3 regions of the Streptomyces sp. NBC_00820 genome follow, and region 3 is predicted to be linked to each of the others. Evidence: riboswitches for the same ligand, from Rfam matches in the RefSeq annotation. Region 3 holds a riboswitch; each other region holds the start of a gene.
What was found. A riboswitch is a leader RNA that binds a small molecule or an ion and turns the genes downstream of it on or off. The one in region 3 is predicted to bind cyclic di-AMP.
Positions count from the first base shown of each region.

Region 1: another riboswitch for cyclic di-AMP. It lies ahead of OIB37_RS15950 (transglycosylase family protein); the one in region 3 lies ahead of OIB37_RS18020 (M23 family metallopeptidase).
Region 2: another riboswitch for cyclic di-AMP. It lies ahead of OIB37_RS27455 (M23 family metallopeptidase); the one in region 3 lies ahead of OIB37_RS18020 (M23 family metallopeptidase).

Region 1 is NZ_CP108882.1:3,526,683-3,533,984, reverse strand. Features, by position in the region: gene OIB37_RS15960 (cytochrome P450 family protein) at 1-112, shown strand, start outside; gene OIB37_RS15955 (transglycosylase family protein) at 277-1,299, shown strand; cyclic di-AMP (ydaO/yuaA leader) riboswitch at 1,485-1,660, shown strand; gene OIB37_RS15950 (transglycosylase family protein) at 1,665-2,360, shown strand; gene eno (phosphopyruvate hydratase) at 2,757-4,052, shown strand; gene OIB37_RS15940 (FtsB family cell division protein) at 4,203-4,685, shown strand; gene OIB37_RS15935 (DUF501 domain-containing protein) at 4,733-5,272, shown strand; gene OIB37_RS15930 (Ppx/GppA phosphatase family protein) at 5,392-6,333, shown strand; gene OIB37_RS15925 (NAD(P)/FAD-dependent oxidoreductase) at 6,769-7,302, shown strand, end outside.
Region 2 is NZ_CP108882.1:6,084,931-6,092,232, reverse strand. Features, by position in the region: gene OIB37_RS27470 (bifunctional acetate--CoA ligase family protein/GNAT family N-acetyltransferase) at 1-578, opposite strand, end outside; gene OIB37_RS27465 (HPr family phosphocarrier protein) at 767-1,051, shown strand; gene OIB37_RS27460 (GntR family transcriptional regulator) at 1,269-1,964, opposite strand; gene OIB37_RS27455 (M23 family metallopeptidase) at 2,202-2,933, opposite strand; cyclic di-AMP (ydaO/yuaA leader) riboswitch at 2,947-3,110, opposite strand; gene OIB37_RS27450 (M16 family metallopeptidase) at 3,518-4,900, opposite strand; gene OIB37_RS27445 (M16 family metallopeptidase) at 4,918-6,312, opposite strand; gene OIB37_RS27440 (DNA gyrase/topoisomerase IV subunit A) at 6,626-7,302, shown strand, end outside.
Region 3 is NZ_CP108882.1:3,982,026-3,989,327, forward strand. Features, by position in the region: gene OIB37_RS18015 (aldo/keto reductase) at 1-499, opposite strand, end outside; gene OIB37_RS18020 (M23 family metallopeptidase) at 661-1,707, opposite strand; cyclic di-AMP (ydaO/yuaA leader) riboswitch at 1,717-1,885, opposite strand; gene OIB37_RS18025 (PP2C family protein-serine/threonine phosphatase) at 2,199-3,356, opposite strand; tRNA gene OIB37_RS18030 (tRNA-Met) at 3,553-3,626, opposite strand; gene OIB37_RS18035 (PH domain-containing protein) at 3,837-4,409, shown strand; gene OIB37_RS18040 (dihydrofolate reductase family protein) at 4,504-5,637, opposite strand; gene OIB37_RS18045 (MarR family winged helix-turn-helix transcriptional regulator) at 5,702-6,235, shown strand; gene OIB37_RS18050 (GTP cyclohydrolase II) at 6,491-7,138, shown strand; gene OIB37_RS18055 (acyltransferase family protein) at 7,268-7,302, shown strand, end outside.

The sequences.
Region 1 (7,302 bases), 460 kb from region 3:
CCGCCTGCCCGACCTGCGGCTCGCGGCCGATCCGGCGGACCTGCGCTGGCGCGGCGGGCTCATCATGCGGGGCCTGCGCACGCTCCCCGTGGAGTTCACGCCGGTCCGATGAGCCGTGCGCCGGAGGGCATCTGACGGAGCGTCAGCATTGTGATCTTCACGTGATCTGTGCGGCATGAACTTGTGACGGACGATCGTATGCCTATACGTTCACCCATCAGTGTGGCGACGCACCATCCGCCGCGCCGATCCTGCTGTCGCTCGAAAGGCCTCCGCATGCTCTCCGGGAACGGTCGTCACCGTCGCCCTCGCCAGGCTCCCGCTCTCCTCGTCGCGGCCGGTGTCACCGGCTCGGCCATCGCCATCCCGCTCCTCGGTGCCGCGAGTGCCCACGCGGCCGACGGCACCACGTGGGACAAGGTGGCCGAGTGCGAGAGCGGTGGCTCCTGGAGCGCCGATCCCGGCAACGGCTTCTACGGCGGCCTGCAGATCTCCCAGGCGGACTGGAGTGCGTACGGCGGTACCCAGTACGCCGAGACCGCCGACCAGGCCAGCCGTTCGCAGCAGATCTCGGTCGCCGAGAAGATCCTCGCCGACAAGGGGACCACCCCCTGGGCCACGTGCGCCCTGCTGTCCGGACTGACCTCCAACTCCGGCTCCGTGAACGTCGACACCGGCGTCGGTGGCTCGGCCACCCCCGGCACCGCGGACAGCGGGGACAACTCCGGGTCCGCCGGCAAGTCCGGTTCGGACAAGGCATCCGAATCGCCCGCCCTGCCGGATTCGTCGCCCTCGCCCGACTCCTCCTCGAAGGGCGCGGACAAGAAGGACGACCAGCCCGCGAGTGCGAGCGGCGACTCCAGTGACACTGGCAAGGGGGCGGACACCTCCGGGTCCGAGGAATCCGCGATGCCCAACTACGCCGGCGGCCGGGTGAGCGACGGCCCGGTCACCAGGGCCCCCGCGGTCAAGGAGACGGACAATTCGGCGCAGACCGGCGGCTCTTGGGCCCTGGTCGACACCGGCAGCCTCGACAGCGGCGGCCGCCACCGCGGCGGAAGTGCGGCCGAGGACGCGAAGGGCGGCCAGAAGGCGGACTCTTCCGGCCGGCATGCCTTGCGCGACGCGGGCACCTACACGGTCCACGAGGGCGACACGCTCGGCTCCATCGCCGACTCCCTCGACCTCGACGGCGGATGGCGCGCCCTCTACTCCCTGAACAAGAAGGACATCGGCACCGACGCGAACAACATCGCCCCCGGTCAGACCCTGAAAGTAGGGGACGAAAAGGGCGCGTAACAGCGGCAGTTGACGCCCCACTTCACCGCTAATGTCCGTTTTGGTGAAAGTGTGGGATGAGTCTCAGAAGCCCTGATCGTCTTTGGTTTTCCGTCGGCCGCCTGTCTACGGTCAGGACCGCTCGTCACCACGAGCCCCGGCCGCCGCAACGCCGAATCCTGCCAGTGGCCACCCGGGAACAGTCGACGCGTCACGCGCCGCAGGCAGGAGCGGGGGACCCAAGGTAAGTGCCGGACCCGGCGGTTGAAGCCGCGTCCGGCTGGGGGTGAAGCCACGCCTTCCCGTTCGGGGAAGGGGTGGCCGGGCAACTCAACCGGCCCGAACCCGACAGCTCACCTCGCAGGCGTCGGTGAGGGGATCGATCCATGCTGTTTGCCAGCAAGAACAAGCATCGTCGTTCGTCCAAGGCCGTCCGCGCCCTCGCGTTCGCCGGTGTCGCCGGCGCCGCCGTCGCCGGCCCGCTGATGGCGGCCGGCAACGCCTCCGCCGCCACCGCCTCCGAGTGGGACGCGGTCGCCCAGTGCGAGGCCGGCGGCAACTGGTCCATCAACACCGGCAACGGCTACTACGGCGGCCTGCAGTTCTCCGCCTCCACCTGGGCCGCCTACGGTGGCACGCAGTACGCCGCCACGGCCGACAAGGCGACCAAGACGCAGCAGATCACCATCGCCGAGAAGGTCCTCGCCGCCCAGGGCAAGGGCGCCTGGCCGACCTGCGGCACGGGCCTGTCCAGCACCCCCTTCAGCGCCCCGGCCGCCCCCGCGACCCCGGCTGCCCCCGCGGCCCCTGCCGCCCCGAGCAGCACCAGCACCGCCCGCTCCACCGACACCCAGGCCGCCTCCCGCTCCGCGGCCCGCCCCGCCGCGACCGTCACCACCCCGAGCGGTGCGAAGGTCAAGAAGGGTGACGGCGAGTACAAGGTCGTCAAGGGTGACACCCTCGGCTCCATCGCCCAGAAGCACGGCGTCAAGGGCGGCTGGAAGAAGCTGTTCGAGCTGAACAAGGACATCGTCGCGAACGCCGACCTCATCTACCCGGGTCAGCAGCTCCACCTGAAGTGACCCCCGGCCCCGGTCGCGGCCCCGGCCGCGGCCGCCACCCCCTCGCGGTGCCGGCATCCCGGCCCACCAGGGTCCCGTGAGGGTCTCGTCCCCATGACTCCCCGCCCCGGCGCGTGTTCCCCCGCACGCACCGGGGCGGGGTTCTTCGTCCCCCCGCTCCACGCCTCCGCGGCCGGTCGCGGCCGGTCGCGCGCGGTCCCGCTCCGTTCCGCCCGGTGCGTTTCCCGTTCTTCGGCCACATCTCATCCACGCACCCCTTTGTTCCGCGAGTGAACAATGGATACGGTCTCCCTGTCCACGGGGCAGTCGGTCAGCGGCCGACGACCCCGGGACGGTTAGGCTCTAGGCGCAAGGCACACCAGCCCCGCACTTTCAGCGTCACATCCCAAGAAGGAGATGCTCGTGCCGTCCATCGACGTCGTCGTAGCCCGGGAAATCCTGGACTCCCGAGGCAACCCCACGGTCGAGGTCGAGGTCGGCCTCGACGACGGCAGCACGGGTCGTGCCGCCGTTCCGTCCGGCGCCTCCACCGGTGCGTTCGAGGCCGTCGAGCTGCGCGACGGTGACCCGAACCGCTACCAGGGCAAGGGTGTCGAGAAGGCCGTCCTCGCCGTCATCGAGCAGATCGGCCCGGAGCTCGTCGGCTACGACGCCACCGAGCAGCGCCTGATCGACCAGGCCATGTCCGACCTGGACGCCACCGAGAACAAGGGCTCGCTCGGCGCCAACGCCATCCTCGGCGTCTCCCTCGCCGTCGCCCACGCCGCCTCCGAGGCCAGCGACCTGCCGCTGTTCCGCTACCTCGGCGGCCCGAACGCCCACCTGCTGCCCGTTCCGATGATGAACATCCTGAACGGCGGCTCGCACGCCGACTCCAACGTGGACATCCAGGAGTTCATGATCGCCCCGATCGGCGCGGAGTCCTTCTCCGAGGCCCTGCGCTGGGGTGCCGAGGTCTACCACACCCTCAAGAAGGTGCTGAAGACCAAGGGCCTGTCCACCGGCCTGGGCGACGAGGGCGGCTTCGCCCCGAACCTCGGCTCGAACCGCGAGGCCCTCGACCTCATCCTCGAGGCCATCAAGCAGGCCGGGTACATCCCCGGTGAGCAGATCGCGCTCGCGCTCGACGTCGCCGCGTCCGAGTTCTACAAGGACGGCAAGTACGAGTTCGAGGGCAAGTCCCGCTCGGCCGCCGAGATGACCGAGTACTACGAGGAGCTCGTCTCCGCGTACCCGCTGGTCTCCATCGAGGACCCGCTGTACGAGGACGACTGGGCCGGCTGGAAGGTCATCACCGACAAGCTGGGCGACAAGGTCCAGATCGTCGGCGACGACCTCTTCGTCACCAACCCGGAGCGCCTGGCCCGTGGCATCGAGGAGGGCTCCGCCAACGCCCTGCTCGTCAAGGTCAACCAGATCGGTTCGCTGACCGAGACCCTGGACGCCGTCGAGATGGCCCAGCGCAACGGCTTCAAGTGCATGATGTCCCACCGCTCCGGTGAGACCGAGGACGTCACCATCGCCGACCTCGCCGTCGCCGTGAACTGCGGCCAGATCAAGACCGGCGCCCCGGCCCGCTCGGACCGCGTCGCCAAGTACAACCAGCTGCTGCGCATCGAGGAGATCCTCGACGACGCCGCGGTCTACGCCGGCCGCAGCGCGTTCCCGCGGTTTCGCTCTGCGAACCGATAGACGCAGCAAGGGCTGAGCGACACCGCCATCGGCCGGGCCGCGATGAGTCGCGGCTTGGCCAGTCGTCCGTACGTCCCCGTACCCGGTCCCGTACCGTGTCCGGGGACGTACGCACGTGTGAGGCACAGGCAAGGGGAGGCGGCGAGCCAGATGGCCGTGAAGGACCGGGACCGGGACCGTTTCTCCACCGCGACCAGGCTGCGGCTGTTCGGCGAACAGACGGCGGCCCGCGTCTACCGGTCCCAGACCAAGCGGCAGGCCCGCCGTTCCCGGCTCACCGGCCGCGCCGCCCTGCTCGCCCTGGTGCTGTGCTCGCTGATCGTCGCCCTCGCCTACCCGATGCGGCAGTACGTCTCCCAGCGCGCCGAGATCGCCGACCTCCAGCGGCAGCAGGAGCAGGCACGCGAGCGCGTCGAGCAGCTGCGCGACACCAAGGCGCGCTGGCAGGACGACGCCTACGCCGAGCAGCAGATCCGGCGCCGGCTGCACTATGTGATGCCCGGCGAGACCGGGTACGTCGTCATCGACACCGGCGCGGCCAAGCAGGCCCGCGCCGACCTCCAGGGCGCCCACCGGCCCTGGTACGCGAACGTCTGGGACGGGGTCGACAAGTCCGACGCCTCCGACCAGTGACCGGCCCCGGCCGGTAACCGACACAAAGCCACCCTGAAAGCAGTCCCATGGAAACGCCCCCGCCGACCACCCCGCGCACCGAGCCCACCGAAGCGGACGTAGAGGCCTTCAAGCAGCAGCTCGGCCGTCCGCCGCGGGGCCTTCGTGCCATCGCGCACCGCTGCCCCTGCGGCCAGCCGGACGTCGTCGAGACGGCGCCCCGGCTGCCCGACGGCACGCCCTTCCCGACGACGTACTACCTGACGTGCCCCCGCGCCAACTCGGCGATCGGCACGCTGGAGGCGAACGGCGTCATGAAGGAGATGACCGACCGGCTCCAGACCGACCCCGAGCTGGCCGCCGCCTACCGGGCAGCGCACGAGGACTACATCCGCCGCCGGGACGAGATCGAGGTCCTGACGGGCTTCCCGAGCGCGGGCGGCATGCCGGACCGCGTGAAGTGCCTGCACGTCCTGGTGGCCCACTCGCTGGCCGCGGGTCCGGGTGTGAACCCGCTCGGCGACGAGGCGATCGCGATGCTGCCGCAGTGGTGGGCGAAGGGTGCTTGCGTGTCGCCGTGCGCCGCACCGGGCGCCGCCGAGGAGTGACCGCCGGGCCGGTTCCGTCCCAGGGGGCTTCGCCCCCTGGCCCCCGGCCTCGCCCACCCTCCGCCGACGCTGTCGGCCGGACACGTTGAACCTTGAACGTCGAAGAGAAGGATCCGCCCATGACCCGCGTCGCCGCCATCGACTGCGGTACGAACTCCATCCGCCTGCTCGTCGCGGACGCGAACCCGGAAACGGGTGAACTGACCGACCTGGAACGCCGGATGACGATCGTGCGGCTCGGCCAGGGCGTCGACCGCACCGGCCGGCTCGCCCCCGAGGCGCTGGAGCGCACCTTCGCCGCGTGCCGCGAGTACGCCGAGGTCATCAAGGCGTACGGCGCGGAGAAGCTCCGTTTCGTCGCCACCTCCGCCTCGCGCGACGCCGAGAACCGCGACGACTTCGTGCGCGGTGTCGTCGACATCCTCGGCGTCGAGCCCGAGGTCATCACCGGCGACCAGGAGGCCGAGTTCTCGTTCACCGGTGCGACCGGGGAACTGGCCGGCCGGGACCATCTCGCCAAGCCGTACCTGGTGGTGGACATCGGCGGGGGCTCCACCGAGTTCGTCGTCGGCGACGACCACGTGCGGGCCGCGCGGTCCGTGGACGTCGGCTGCGTGCGCATGACGGAACGGCACCTGGTCCACGAGGGCGCGGTGAGCGACCCGCCCACCGAGGAGCAGATCGCCGCCATGCGGGCCGACATCGAGGCCGCCCTGGACCTCGCCGAGCAGACCGTCCCGCTGCGCGAGGCACGCACCCTGGTCGGCCTGGCCGGCTCGGTCACCACGGTGTCCGCGATCGCCCAGGAACTGCCCGAGTACGACTCCGGGCGCATCCACCACTCCCGCGTCTCCCACGACCGCGTCCGCGAGATCACCGAGTGGCTGCTGCGCTCCACGCACGCCGAGCGCGCGGCGGTCCCCTCCATGCACGAGGGGCGCGTCGACGTCATCGGCGCGGGCGCCCTCGTGCTGCTCGCGATCATGGAGCGGATCGGCGCCGAGGAGGTCGTCGTCAGCGAGCACGACATCCTCGACGGCATCGCCTGGTCGGTGGCTTAGGGCCTCTCTTCCGGATCTTGCCGGGGTCGCGGAAGAAAGGCCCTGGCCCCCGTCGCGGAGCGGCCGACACGCCGCTCCGCGGCACCCCGGCGGAAACCTTCGTGAACATCTTCACAAGGATTTCGGTCCGGGTGGGGGATCGGTTGACCCCAATTGGCCCATTCGGGGGCTCAACACGCCCTGGGAGCTGCTCAGGAGAGCGTTTCACGGGTGTTTCGGGAGGGTGTCCCGAGGGAGTCTCCGGATGCGTCGCGAAGGGTCGCGAAAACCGGATGTCCAGCTCACGTGGCCTTGACAACGGGTCAGAGGGACCCGCGGTTCCCATTCGGGAACATGATCTGCGTCACGCGGGCCGCGGAGTCTAACACAGGTGCTTCAGAAGCTTGTGAAGGGGCGCACGAGCGACCCCTCAGGGGCAGGTGGATACTCGATGCCATGAGCACCACGGAGCGTCCCAGGATCCTCGTAGTAGGCGGTGGGTACGTAGGCCTTTACGCGGCCCGGCGCATCCTCAAGAAGATGCGCTTCGGCGAGGCGACCGTCACGGTCGTCGACCCGCGGTCGTACATGACCTACCAGCCCTTCCTCCCCGAAGCCGCCGCCGGCAGCATCTCCCCTCGGCACGTCGTCGTCCCACTGCGACGCGTGCTGCCGAAGGCGGAGGTCCTCACCGGTCGGGTCACCACCATCGACCAGGAGCGCAAGGTCGCCACGATCGCCCCCATCGTGGGCGAGGCGTACGAGCTGCCGTTCGACTACCTGGTCATCGCGATGGGCGCGGTCTCCCGCACCTTCCCGATCCCCGGCCTCGCCGAGCAGGGCATCGGCATGAAGGGCATCGAGGAGTCCATCGGCCTGCGTAACCACGTCCTGGAGCAGCTGGACAAGGCCGACTCCACGACCGACGAGGAGATCCGCCGCAAGGCGCTCACCTTCGTCTTCGTCGGCGGTGGCTTCGCGGGCGCGGAG
Region 2 (7,302 bases), 2.1 Mb from region 3:
GAGCGGTCGGTGGGTTCGAGGTCCAGCTCCAGGCGTACGACGCCGTCCTCGAAGCTGCGCTTCTGGGTGTAGCCGGCGTCCGTGAACACCTTGATCATCTTGGTGTTGGCGGGGAGCACCTCGGCGGCGAAGCGGCGGATGCCCCGCTCGCGCGCGACGGCGGCGATGTGCTCAAGGAGGGCGGAGGCGACACCGCGGCCCTGGTGGGAGTCCTGTACCAGGAAGGCGACTTCGGCCTCGTCGGCCGGAGCGGAGGCGGGCAGTCCGCCCGCGCCGATACGGTCGTAGCGTACGGTGGCGACGAACTCGTCGCCGATGGTGGCCGCGAGCCCCACCCGGTCCACGAAGTCGTGGTGGGTGAAGCGGTGGACGTCCTTGGCGGAGAGCCGGGGGTACGGCGCGAAGAAGCGGTAGTACTTCGACTCGTCCGAGACCTGCTCGTAGAAGCTGACCAGACGGTCGGCGTCGTCGATGGTGATCGGGCGCACGCGCGCGGTACCGCCGTCGCGCAGCACCACGTCCGCCTCCCAGTGGGCGGGGTACTCGTGCCGGTCCCGCCGGTCCGCCGAGGTCTGCATGGGCCCCAGATTACGGCTCGCGTACGACAACGGCGTGGAGCGGTTCGTGAGGGACCATGGGGGGACACAGTCGGGCCGAGGCCGCGGTCCGACGACACGCCGGGGCGGGACGAGTGACCGCCGCCGGCGCGCTGCACGATATGGAAATCTGGTCTAGACAACCCTGAGAGACTGAAGGGCAGCATCACATGGCTGAGCGCCGCGTCAACGTCGGCTGGGCCGAGGGCCTTCACGCCCGCCCCGCTTCCATCTTCGTCCGAGCCACCACGGCCGCAGGCGTTCCGGTCACGATCGCCAAGACCGGCGGCGGTACGCCGGTCAACGCGGCCTCCATGCTGGCCGTCCTGGGCCTGGGTGCCCAGGGTGGCGAGGAGATCGTCCTCACCTCCGACGCCGAGGGCGCGGACGTCGCCCTGGACCGGCTGGCCAAGCTGGTCGCCGAGGGCCTCGAAGAACTGCCCGAGACGGTCTGATTCCGAGACGGTCCGATTGCGGGCGGGGTCTGATTCCGAGCGGGTCTGATTCCGGGCGGATCTGATTCCGGGCCGCTTCAGGAAGCCGCGTCATCCGGAGAGGGTGGCGCGGCTTCCGCGTTCCCCCCACTCTCCCCGATGGAATTCGCGGAGTACAGGAAAAGGGCAGCGGAAATAATCTCCTCCGGGCGTCTCCACTTTGTATACGGCCCCGGTGTTAATTCCGCAGGCTCGGCATGTTTACGGGATGTTGCGCGTTCCTCACACGCTCCGCGCGGTCGCCGCCCGCGGTGGCCCGGAGCCGGTGCGCGAGTGTCGCGCGCTCGGTATGCAGCGCCGTGAGCGCCCGCGCGCGCTCGCTGTCGCCGCGCGCCACCGCGTCCACGATGGCGCCGTGCTCCGCCCAGGACTCCACGGGGCTGAGCGGCGCCTCCACCACGTACATCCAGGCGATCTTGTGCCGCAGCTGGGTGAGCACCGAGGTCAGCGAGTGGCTGCCGCAGGCCTGGGCGAGCGTCACATGGAACCAGCCGCCGAGCGCGCGCAGATCCTCGCTGCCGCCCCGCCGCGCCCGCTCCTGACCCAGCCTGACCAGGCCGCGCAGCACCTTCAGGTGTGCCTCGGTACGCCGCTGGGCGGCCCGGGCTGCGCCGAGCGGCTCCAGCAGCAGGCGCATCTCCAGCAGGTCTGCGGCCTCCTGCTCGGTCGGCTCGGCCACGCAGGCGCCCGCGTGCCGCCGGGTCACCACGAAGCCCTCCGCCTCCAGCGTGCGCAGGGCCTCGCGGACGGGGACGCGCGAGACGCCGTACCGGCGAGCCAGGACCTCCTCGGTCAGCCGGCTGCCGCGCGCGTGGACACCGGCCACGATGTCGTCCCGGATCGCCGTGCACACCGAATGTGCGGGAATTCGCATGCCCGACCTCCGTCTCAATCCCCGGGAAACGTCGACGATGGACGCGTGTTCCGTGACTCTATGACAATGAGCCGGAATTTCCGACGGCGGACCGGAATCCAGGGATATTTTTTGGACACCGGTCACGGGAGCCGTACGGAAAACGGCGAAAGCCCCGGCCATGTGGGCCGGGGCTTCGGGATACGCGAGGGGGATGCGCGGTACGGATGCGCGGGTACGGGATGCCGTGCGCAGTCGTCAGACGTTCAGGCCGTGCTTGCGGAGGTAGGCGACGGGGTCGACGTCCGAGCCGTACTCCGGGGTCGTACGGGCCTCGAAGTGCAGGTGCGGGCCGGTGACGTTGCCGGTCGCGCCGGACAGACCGATCCGCTCGCCCGGGGTGACCCGCTGGCCCGGCGTCACGCCGATGGACGACAGGTGGCCGTACTGGGTGTACATGCCGTCGGCCATCCGGATCACGATCTGGTTGCCGTAGGCGCCGCCCCAGCCGGTGGAGACCACCGTGCCGGCGCCGACCGCGTGGACGGACGTACCGCTCGCGGCATGGAAGTCGATGCCGGTGTGGGAACCGGAGGACCACAGGGAGCCGCCGGTCTTGTAGCCCGTGGAGACGTACGAGCCGGCGATCGGGACGACGAAGGCGTTCAGACGCTCGCGCTCGGCAGCGCGGGCGGCGCGGACCTCGGCCTCGCGTTCCTTCTTCGCCTTCTCCGCGGCCGCCTTCTTCTCCGCGGCCGCCTTCTGGGCGTCCGCCTGCGCGTCGATCTCCTCGGCGAGGGAGTCGTTGACGGTGATGACGGGGGTGAGACCAGTCCGCTCGACGGAGTTCTCCGCGGCGAGGGCCGGGGAGGCTGCGAGGGTGCCGACGACACCGGTGGTGGTGAGGGCCGCGATGCCGGCCGCCTGAGCGGTGGTGCGCTTGACCCGGCCGGGCTTGCGGTGCTTCCCGGCGGCGCACATGAACGCCATGAAGTGGCTGGTCCTTTCCTTCCTTCTCGCCTACCGGGTTAGCTGACGGGTTCGGAGCAGGAAGGTCTCCTACGGGCACCCTCGCGGTCGCGCGGGCGTCCGATTCACCCCAGGGACTGTGGTTGGGTCCCCGGCTCCCCTGGCTCGCGCCATGCGGGGACTCGGCGATGGCTGTCCGGTGCCGCGGGCGCGGCGCACTGCCTGACGAACAGCCCGGACGACGCTAAAGGGGGCGGCTCGGGATCCTCAAACGGATCCGGGCTTTTGTAGCGCATCCCACAGGGCAGACAGGCAACCTCCGTACCAATCCGGACATCTGGGAAGCAAGAGTCCGGCGTGTCCGGGAACGGCGTGTCCGGGAACGGCGTGTCCGGGAACGGCGTGTCCGGGAACGGCGTGTCCGGGAACGGCGTGGGGCCCTGATGACCCGTCGGTCATCAGGGCCCCACACGCGCACGGCCGTTCTTCGGGTGCTCCACGGCCGCCCTACGGCCGGTTTCGGGTCGCTCTGCGACCTGCTTTCCGGTCGCTCCGCGGACCGTCCTCGGTCGCTGTCCGGCCCGCTTTCGGTCGCTGTCCGGCCTCTACTCGGCGGCCACGACGGTGACTTCGCCGATACCGAGCGCCTCGACCGGCGCCTTGATCTCGGCCGCGTCACCCACGAGAACGGTCACCAGACGGTCCTCCGGGAAGGCGTTGACGACCGCCGCGGTCGCCTCGACCGTGCCGGTGGTGGCGAGCCGCCGGTACAGCTCGGCCTGGAAGTCGTCGGGCAGGTGCTGCTCGACCTGGTCCGCGAGCGTGCTCGCGACGGCCGCCGCGGTCTCGTACTTCAGCGGCGCGACCCCGACGAGGTTCTGCACGGCGACGTCCCGCTCGGCGTCGGTCAGGCCCTCCGCGGCGAGCGTGCGCAGCACCTTCCACAGATCCTCGAGCGCGGGACCGGTGTTGGGCGTGTCGACCGAGCCGCTGATGGCGAGCATCGCGATGCCCGTGGCACCGCCGGGCGCGGGGGGCGCGGAGCGCAGGACCTGCCCGAAGGAGCGCACGCCGTAGGTGTAGCCCTTCTCCTCGCGCAGGACGCGGTCCAGGCGGGAGGTGAGGGTGCCGCCCAGGCAGTAGGTGCCGAGCACCTGCGCGGGCCACACCCGGTCGTGCCGGTCGGCGCCGACGCGGCCGATGAGCAGCTGCGTCTGAACGGCGCCGGGGCGGTCGACGATGACGACGCGGCCGGTGTCGTCGGCGGACACCGGCGGCACCGGCCGGGGCGTGCCCGGGGTGCCGGTCCAGGCGCCCAGGGTGTCGGCGAGCAGGGCGTCCAGATCGCTGCCGGCCAGGTCGCCGACCACGACCGCGGTGGCCGTCGAGGGGCGGACATGACGGTCGTAGAAGGCGCGTACGGCCTCCGCGTCGATCTTCTCGACGGTGTCCTCGGTGCCCTGGCGCGGGCGGGACATGCGCGAGGTCGCCGGGAACAGCTCCTTGGAGAGTTCCTTGGCGGCCCGGCGGGAGGGGTTGGCCAGCTCGTGCGGGATCTCGTCCAGGCGGTTGCGGACCAGCCGCTCGACCTCGCTCTCGGCGAAGGCGGGCGCGCGCAGGGCGTCGGCGAGCAGGCCGAGGCCCTTGGCCAGGCGGGAGGCGGGAACCTCCAGGCTGAGCCGGACGCCGGGGTGGTCGGCGTGCGCGTCGAGCGTGGCGCCGGCCCGCTCCAGCTCGGCGGCGAACTCCTCGGCGGAGTGCTTGTCGGTGCCCTCGGAGAAGGCCCGCGCCATGATCGTGCCGACGCCGTCCAGGCCGGCCGGCTCGGCGTCCAGGGGCGCGTCCAGCAGTACCTCGACGGCGACGACCTGCTGGCCGGGACGGTGGCAGCGCAGGACGGTCAGGCCGTTGTCCAGCGTGCCTCGCTCGGGAGCGGGGAAGGCCCACGGCTTGGCGTCGCCGGGCTGCGGCTGGGGGTGGAACTCCATCGTGGCGAGCTGCTCGGTCACTTGCCCGTCTCCTCGTTGTCGTCGGCGGCTTCCACGGTGGCCTCCGCCTCCGGGTCCTCGGGCACGTCGGCGTCCTCGACCGCTCCCGGGGACTTCGGCTCGTAGACGAGGACCGCGCGGTTGTCGGGGCGCAGGCGGGCCTTGGCGACCTCCCGCACCTCCTCGGGGGTCACCTCCAGGACACGCTGCACGGCGGTGAGGGCGAGCTGCGGGTCGCCGAACAGGACGGCGTACCGGCACAGTTCGTCGGCGCGGCCGGCGACGGTGCCGAGCCGGTCCAGCCACTCGCGCTCCAACTGGGCCTGGGCGCGCTCCATCTCCTCGGGCGTGGGGCCCTCCTCGGCGAAGCGGGCCAGCTCCTCGTCGATGGCGGCCTCGATGACGGGTACCTCGACGTCACCGGAGGTCTTCACGTCCAGCCAGCCGAGCGAGGGCGCGCCGGCCAGGCGCAGCAGGCCGAAGCCGGCCGCGACGGCCGTACGGTCGCGCCGCACCAGGCGGTTGTACAGCCGGGAGGACTCGCCGCCGCCGAGGACGGTGAGGGCCACGTCGGCCGCGTCGCACGCGCGCGTGCCGTCGTGCGGGAGCCGGTAGGCGGCCATCAGGGCGCGCGCCGGGACCTCCTCGACGAGGACCTCGCGCAGCTGCTCGCCGTGGATGTCCGGCAGGGAGCCGTCACGGGGAGCGGGCTTGCCGTCGTGGCCGGGGATGGAGCCGAAGTACTTCTCGATCCAGGCGAGCGTCTGCTCGGGGTCGATGTCGCCGACCACGGAGAGTACGGCGTTGTTGGGCGCGTAGTAGGTGCGGAAGAACTGGCGCGCGTCCTCCAGGGTGGCCGCGTCCAGGTCCGCCATCGAGCCGATCGGCGTGTGGTGGTAGGGGTGGCCCGCGGGGTAGGACAGGGCGGTCAGCTTCTCGAAGGCGGTGCCGTAGGGCACGTTGTCGTAGCGCTGCCGGCGCTCGTTCTTGACGACGTCGCGCTGGTTCTCCATGGACTCGTCGTCCAGGGCGGCCAGCAGGGAGCCCATGCGGTCGGCCTCCAGCCAGAGGGCGAGCTCCAGCTGGTGAGTGGGCATCGTCTCGAAGTAGTTGGTGCGCTCGAAGCTGGTGGTGCCGTTGAGCGAGCCGCCGGCGCCCTGCACCAGCTCGAAGTGGCCGTTGCCCTTCACCTGGCCCGAGCCCTGGAACATCAGGTGCTCGAAAAGGTGAGCCAAGCCGGTGCGGCCCTTGACTTCGTGCCGGGAACCGACGTCGTACCAGAGGCAGACCGCCGCCACCGGGGTCAGGTGGTCCTCGGAGAGCACCACGCGCAGACCGTTGGCCAGCCGGTGCTCGGTCGCTGTCAGGCCTCCGGAGCCTGCCTCGGCTGTGGTCGTGTGACCCATGGGCATGTACGTCCCTTCGCGAGCGGAGGCGGTCGTCGAAACCGCGGTTTTCCTGCCGTTCCTGCCACTGTATGCAAAGCGTGCGGGGCCCCGGCGAAGTTCCCGCGGCACGTACGCCCACAGCGGATCGCGTAGCCTGCGTCAGGCGTGCCCGCGGGTGCGGCGCCGGCATGGCGTCGCGGAACCGGACCGGGCTGCCTCCACACCCCGGGGCGGGCCGCAGGGACCGGGTCGCGGCAGGGGTTGTCAGTGCCGCGGTCCACAATGGTCCACGTCAGATCCGTCGAACGCGAGCAGAAAACAGGAGGAGCCGGCAGCGATGGCCCGCCGCAGCACGAAGACCCCGCCGCCCGACGAGTCGTACGAGGAGAAGATCCTCGACATCGACGTCGTGGACGAGATGCGTGGCTCCTACCTCGAGTACGCGTACTCGGTCATCTACTCGCGCGCCCTGCCGGACGCCCGTGACGGCCTCAAGCCGGTGCATCGCCGCATCGTCTTCCAGATGAACGAGATGGGCCTGCGCCCGGAGCGGGCGTACGTGAAGTGCGCCCGTGTCGTCGGCGAGGTCATGGGCAAGCTGCACCCGCACGGCGACGCGTCGATCTACGACGCCCTCGTGCGCATGGCGCAGCCGTTCTCGATGCGCGTCCCGCTGGTGGACGGCCACGGAAACTTCGGCTCGCTGGGCAACGACGACCCGCCGGCCGCCATGCGGTACACCGAGTGCCGCATGACCGAGGCGACGAGCCTGATGACCGAGTCGATCGACGAGGACACGGTCGACTTCGTCCCCAACTACGACGGCCAGGAGCGGGAGCCGGTGGCCCTGCCCGCCGCCTTCCCGAACCTGCTGGTCAACGGCTCCTCGGGCATCGCGGTCGGTATGGCGACGAACATGCCGCCGCACAACCTGCGCGAGGTCATCGCGGCCGCCCGCCACCTGATCAGGCACCCGAACGCGGACCTGGACGCGCTGATGCGGCTCGTCCCGGG
Region 3 (7,302 bases):
GCGAGGCCTGGAGGCGCTCGGGGGTGATGTTGGAGGCGGCGATGTGCCGGACCTTGCCGGCCCTCACCAGCTCGTCGAGGGCGCCGATGATCTCCTCGACCGGGACTTCGGGCTTGTCGAAGTGGGTGTAGTAGAGGTCGATGTAGTCGGTGTCCAGGCGGCGCAGGGAGGCGTCGGCGGCGGCCTTGATGTTGGCCGCGGACAGGCCCTGGTAGTCGGGGTGCTGGCTGACCTTGGTGGCGATGACGACCTGGTCGCGGTTGCCGCGGGACTTCACCCACTCACCGATGATCGTCTCCGACTCACCGCCCTTGTTGCCCTCGACCCACGCCGAGTAGGAGTCGGCGGTGTCGACGAAGTTGCCGCCCGCCGCGGCGTAGGCGTCGAGGACGGCGAAGGAGGTCTCCTCGTCGGCGGTCCAGCCGAAGACGTTGCCGCCGAGGGCGAGCGGGAAGACCTCGAGGTCGGAGGAACCGAGTTTGCGCAGAGAAGCAGTCATGTTTCTTCCCAACGGTCACTCCTGTACCGCCCATTCCGGATTCCCGCGAAGAGTGTGTGAAGCGGGAGGTACGCGAAACGGGCGGTGCGTGAAACAGGCGGTGCGCGAAACAGGCGGTGCGCGAAACGGGTCGTGCGTGAAACAGGCGGCCGGCGGCCGGGTCAGGGGTTCAGGCCGTTGCCCCGCAGCCACGCCATCGGGTCGATGCCGGTGGGCTGGCCGCCGGGGTGGACCTCCAGGTGGAGGTGCGGGCCGGTGACGTTGCCGGTGGCGCCGACGCGGCCGATGACCTCGCCGGTGCTGACCTTCTGGCCGACGGAGACGTTGAGCGAGGACTGGTGGCAGAACCACAGCTCGGTGCCGTCGTCGAGGGTGAGGATCGTGCGGTAGCCGTAGGCGCCGGCCCAGCCGGCCTGCGTGATGGTGCCGCTGTGGATGGCCTTGACGAGCGTGCCGGTGGGCGCGGCGAAGTCGAGGCCCGTGTGGTAGCCGGAGGACCACATCGAACCGGCCTCGCCGAAGGTCGAGGTGATCGTGTACGACGGCACCGGCAGGGCGTACTGCTTGGCCAGCGCCGCCAGGCGCACGGCCTCGGCCTTCTTCTTCGCGTCGGCCTCGGCGTCCGCCTTGGAGTCGGCGGCCTTTGTTGCGGCCTCCTTCTCCGCCTTGGCGGCAGCGTCGACGCTCTGCTTCTCGGCGGCGGCGACGGCGGCCGCGGTGGCCCTGACGTCGGCCTTGCTCTGCTGCTGCTCGGCCTGGGCCATGATCCGGCTGCGCAGGACCTCGCCCGCGTCGGTGTCCTGGCCGCTCTCAGCGGAGGTCACGCCGACGTTGCTCAGCGAGGCCGTGTCGGCCTGGTGCCCCGCGTCGGAGGAACCGCCGTCGAGCAGGGAGCCGACGGACGACACGGAGGACAGGTCGGGCATCGACAGGGAGACCGGCGGCTTGCCGGTGTTGGCGCTGGCCATGCCGCCCGCGCCGACGGCGGCGATGACGCCGACACCGAGGACGGTGGAGCTGCGGGCGAGTCCGCCCCCGCGCTGCTTGGCGACACGGTGCCGGCCGCGTACCGGACGGAGGGACTCCTCGGTGGGATTCCACTCCTCCCAGGGGCCCTCATCGGTGCGGTGACCGCCGTAGACGAACGCCTCGGGGTCACGCTGAGCCGGTATGAACGGGGCTTCCGGGGCAGGGGGGTTGGACGCCACGCGGGCGCGCTCCTTTCCTTCCTCCGCCTACCGGGTTAGCTGACGGGTTCGGAGCAGGAAGGTCTCCTACGCGCGTATACCGACGCCCGGACTGAGAACAGTCCACGACGGTGTTCGCGTGATTCACCCCAAAGTGGTGGTTCCCCGGTTCCCTCACGGGATTCGGCGCGTGCGCACGGAGCCGTCTCGGTTGACGGCTGGGACGACCGCGCTGCGTTATCGAACGTTAATAGACCCGCGTGTCAGATTCCAAGCCGTCCGGCTTGATCATTAACGCCTCCTCGGATGGACTTACACGTCATGACCGGTTGAAAAGGGGCGAGTTGACCGGCATTCAGGGGTCAACCGGATTTTGATGGTGACTCAGATGTGATGCGGACGGCTCCCACGCGCTCACCCTGCGTGATATCCGCGATCTCGGCGGTATCCGTGACCTCCGCCGCTCCCGTGACCGCGGACGACAGGTCAGGGCCGCCGTCGTACGGCGACGGTCAGGGCCGCCGTCGTACGGCGAGCAGCGCCATGTCGTCCGTCATGCCGCCGCCGGCGTACCGCCGCACCTCCGCGGCGAGCCGGACGATCAGGGTGGCCGGGTCGGGGAACCCGCGTCCGACGAGCCGGCGCGCGGGGTCGTAGAACCGGCCGCGCTCGTCCCGGGCCTCGGACAGGCCGTCGGTGTAGAACAGCAGGGTGGCGCCGCTCGGGAAGCGGGTCTCGGTCGCACGGTCGGGCCACAGGCCGAGGTCGCTCATGCCGAGCGGCAGCGCGGGCTCGGCAGCCGCGAGGGTGCGCAGGGTGCCGTCGGCGTAGAGCATCAGCGGCGGGGGGTGGCCGCGGTTGAGAATCCGGGCGGTCTTCTCGTCGTGCGGGAGTTCGGCGAGGACGGCGGTGGTGAAGTCCTCGAACGCGGCGATCCGCTCCCGCCGGATGTCCTCGCGCGCCAGGGCCCGCTCCAGTCGGCCCGCCACCGCCTCCAGCGTCGCCTCCCGCTCGGCGGCCTCCCGGAACGCCCCGATCAGGACGGCGACGGCGGCGACCGCGCCCATGCCCTTGCCGCGCACGTCCCCGACGAGCAGCCGTACGCCGTGCGGGCTGTCCTGCACCGCGTACAGGTCGCCGCCGATGTACGCGTCCTCCTGCGCCGCCTCGTACCTGGCCGCGATGTCGAAGCCGCCGATCCGCGGGGCGGGTTCGGGCAGGACGGCTAGCTGGGCGGCTTCGGCGATCTCCCGGGCGGAGGCGAGCCGCCGGTCGCCGAGGCGTACGACCCGGTTGATGACCAGGGCCAGTACCGCGACCGTCGCGACGGTGACGATCTCGGTGACCGTGCCGACGCCCGGGTGCGCGCCGAAGTGGGCCTGCGCCGCGACGGTGGCGGCCAGCGCGGCGAGGCCGGTGAGCACGGTGGTGCGCAGCGAGGCCAGGGGCGCGGCGATCAGCGGGGCGGCCGTGAAGAACGGGGCGGCGGTGAAGGCGCGCGGCGTGAAGAGGGCGTACAGGACGCCGCCGACGATGAGGAGCGCGGGCAGGGTGCGGATGAGGCCGCGCGAGGTCGGACGGTGGACGCGGCCGGACAGCGCGGGCGACAGGCGTGCGTGGTGACCGCCCGGCCTGGCGTGCGGGTCTTCCTCCACCTCACCAGGGCGCACCACTCGTCTCCCGTGTCTTCGACGTGTGTCCAGCGTGGCGGGGGCGGGAGGGGCGGGCGACCGCTGTGAGCCGAGCGGATGAGCGGGCGTGACGCGCGCCACTCCGCGGGGGGCCTTGCGCCAGTCACCGCCGCGGACGCCGGGAAATCACTCAGGGCCGGAATCCGATGATCTGGATTCCGGCCCTGAGTTTCAGTAGCGGGGACAGGATTTGAACCTGCGACCTCTGGGTTATGAGCCCAGCGAGCTACCGAGCTGCTCCACCCCGCGTCGTTGTGTCTCAAGCATACGACATGTTCAGGGTGCGATGCACATCGGTTCCGTGTGACGCCCGCCGCTGCCTTTTCCGCCGACGCGGCCGGCCGGCCTGCGGCAGCCTCTGGAAGCCGTTGCCGCCCGGCGTGATCATGCAACAGGTTCGTCCCAGACCGGCCGCCGCGGATGTCCGGGCCGGGGCCCGAAGGCGTAGCGTCCGCGCTCGTGAACGAACTGATCTTCCGGACGAGAGACCGGTACCGCGTGTCCTGGCGGCTGCTCGCGCCGCTGGGCATCGTCCTCGCGATCCAAGGGTTCCGTGCCCTCCGCGGCCTCAGCACCGTGGCCTTCTCCTGTCTGACCGGCGCGATCGTCGTGCTCTGGGCCGTCGGCTTCTTCAGCACGATCCGCAGCCGGACGACGGTCGGAGCCGACGGGATAACCATCTATTGGGGCATCGGGCGCGCCCGCCGGCACCCCTGGCACGAGATCCGCTGGATCGACGTGCGCGAGACCAAGAGCAATTACGGGCCCATACGCACCGCCCGGATCACCCTCGCGGACGGGCGGCGCCGCTCGCTGCCCGGACTCACCCACAGCAACCTGCACCCTTCCCCCGACTTCGCCGTGGACTTCCAGCGGGTCGTCAACTGGTGGGAGTTGAGCACGGACCGGTCCGAACGGGTCCAGCCGCCGAAGCGGCCGCGGGACCGGATGTCGCCCCAGGTGGCCGGGGTCCTCATCGGGCTCGTCGCGACGGCCGTCGTCGCACTCGTCGTCTTCGTGCGGCACGCCTAGGGGCCGTCCGCCGTTCCCGCGGCACGGGCCGCCGACCCGTGCCGCGGGGCTGTGTACGTGGCTGTGTACGTGACCTGCCGCTCCCGCCCGCCGCTCAGCGCGTCAGGTGCGCGTTCGGCGCCTTCGCCAGGGCCTCGTGCTCGGGCAGCAGGACGACGGCCGTGCCCGCGTCCGCGAGCACGCCGGCGCCGTCGGCCGCCGTCACGAAGGTGTCGGGCTCCCGCCAGGCCGTGACCACCCGGCGCACCCCGGCCCGCAGGATCAGCTCGGCGCACGGTGCCGGGCGGGAGGCGCGCCGCGCGCAGGGCTCCAGGCTGCTGTAGACGGTGGCTCCGGGCAGGCGCGGGTCGGCCGGGTCGAGCTTGGCCAGCGCCGCCTCCTCCGCGTGGACGACCGGGTCGCCGCCCTCGCGCGAGTGGCCGCGCGCCAGCTCGGTGCCGTCGGCGGCGACCACCACCGCGCCGACGCTGAAGGCCGTCTCCGACGGCGGGCACAGGGCGGCCAGCTCGCAGGCGGTGCGCAGCCAGTGGTGGTCGGCGGCGGTGGGCAGGGGGCCGGTGCCGGGCGCGGTGGGCTCGTACCGCATGAGGACGACGTCCTCGATCCGCCGGCTCTCGGTCAGGCGCAGGCGCCCCGCCTGGTACGCCCCCGGGCCGAACAGGCGCGGGGCCGCCGGGTCGCCGACGAACAGCGGGGCCAGGACCAGCTGGACCTCGTCGGCGAGGCCCTGCTGGAGGAGCTGGGTGTGGACGGTGCCGCCACCCTCGACCATCAGGCGCCGTACGCCCCGCACGTCGTGCAGGTGCTCCAGCAGCGCGCGCCAGTCGAGGGCGGGGCCGAGGGAGACCACGTCGGCGGTCCGGCCGAGGGCGCGGGAGGCCCGCTCGGCGCCCGGGTCCGTGGTGTACACGAGCTTCTCGCCGCCGGTGTGCCAGAAGTTGGCGGCGGGGTCGAGGTCGCCGGTGGCGGTGACGGTGACCTTCAGCGGGTACTCCGGCTTACCCTCGGCCTCGCGGGCCGCACGGCGCTCGGGCGCGTTGACGAGGAGCCTGGGGTTGTCGGCGCGGATGGTGCCGGCGCCGATCAGGATGGCGTCGACCGAGGCCCGCACCTCGTCCACCCGGTCGAAGTCGGCGGGGCTGGACAGCAGGAGCCGTTCGGGGCCGGTGTCGTCCAGGTAGCCGTCGAGGGAGACGGCGGCGGACAGCAGGACGTACGGATACGGCATCGACACGCTCTCCCTGACGAAGGCTGATCTTGGTTCAACTTTGAAACAAACTTACACTGGCGGTATGACGACCCGCTGGCTCACTCCCGAGGAGCAGCGCGCCTGGCGCGCGTACCTCACCGCCGCCCGGCTTCTGGACGACACGATCGACCGGAACCTCCAGCGGGAGGCCGGCATGCCGCACCTGTTCTACTCCGTGCTCGCCTACCTCTCCGAGGCGCCCGACCGGCGCCTGCGGATGACCGACCTCGCCGAGAAGCTGAAGATCACACGCAGCAGGCTGACGTACGCGGTGACCAGGCTGGAGCGGGACGGGCTGGTGCGCAGGGAGGACTGCAGCCAGGACAGGCGCAGCAGTCTCGCGGTGCTGACCGGCGAGGGGATGGCCGTGCTGGAGCGTACGGCACCCGGGCACGTGGAGACGGTGCGCGAGACCCTCTTCGACCGGCTGACCCCGGAACAGGTGGGGCAGCTGGAGGAGATCTTCACGCAGGTCACGCGAGGGCTGCAGGGCGAGGACGCGGGCGGCGCGCCGGAGGAGATGCCGTGGCGGCGCCGCTCGGCGCCCTGTTCGGGGACGACGGACACGCCCTCGTAGCACCGGCGGCCCGCGCAGGCCCCGAACCTGTTTGCTTCAACTTTTAATCATGCGGTAGGGTCCCGGACCACACATCTGCTTCAAATCTGAAGCAGATGCGATCCCGGAGACCCGCTCACCCGCAGACCCCGCAGGCGCGCAGGCCCGCGAACCCGCAGACCCCGCAGACCCCGCAGACCCCGCAGACCCGCAGGCCCGCAGGCCCGCGAACCCGCAGCCCATGCGGAACCGACCCGACCGACCCCGGAGACCCGCATGCCCGACACTCCCGCCGTCGCCACGCCGCGCGCCCGCGTCCGGGTACCGCTGCACTTCCCCGACGGCTACGGCGTCGACGCCGAGCTCGTCACCTTCCACGGCCTCGCCGACGGCCAGGAGCACCTCGCCGTCGTCCTCGGCGACCCGGGCCCCGTGCCTCTGGTGCGCCTGCACTCCGAATGCCTGACCGGTGACGTGTTCGGCTCGGCCCGCTGCGACTGCGGACCGCAGCTGCGCGAGGCGGTCGAGCGGATCGCGGAGCGTGGCGGCGTGCTGCTCTACCTCCGCCAGGAAGGCCGCGGCATCGGCCTCTACAACAAGCTCGACGCCTACGCCCTCCAGGACCAGGGCCTCGACACCTACGCGGCGAACACCGCCCTCGGCCTCCCGGAGGACGCCCGCGACTACACGGCCGCCGCGCAGATGCTGGCCGCCCTCGGCGTCACCGAGCTGGACCTGCTGTCCAACAACCCCGACAAGGCAGGGCAGTTGCGCTCCCTCGGCGTGACCGTACGCGACCGGGTGCCGACCGGCGTCTTCACCACGGCCCACAATGTGCGCTACCTCCGCGCGAAGGTCCTCCAGACCCAGCACACCCTGCCGCTCGGGGAGTTGGGCGATCTGACGGGACTCAGCGCCGGGTGACCCTGCGGGCGCCGGGAGGTGCCGCCCGGGGGCGGTGCGGCCGCCCGTTGAACCTCCTGGCCGCGTGCGACGTATCAGTCACCGTGGGTGGCGCTCCGCCGTCCCGGGACGCGGCCAGGGGGACTTTCGTTGACATCGAGCCCGCCCCTGCGCGGCGATCCGGA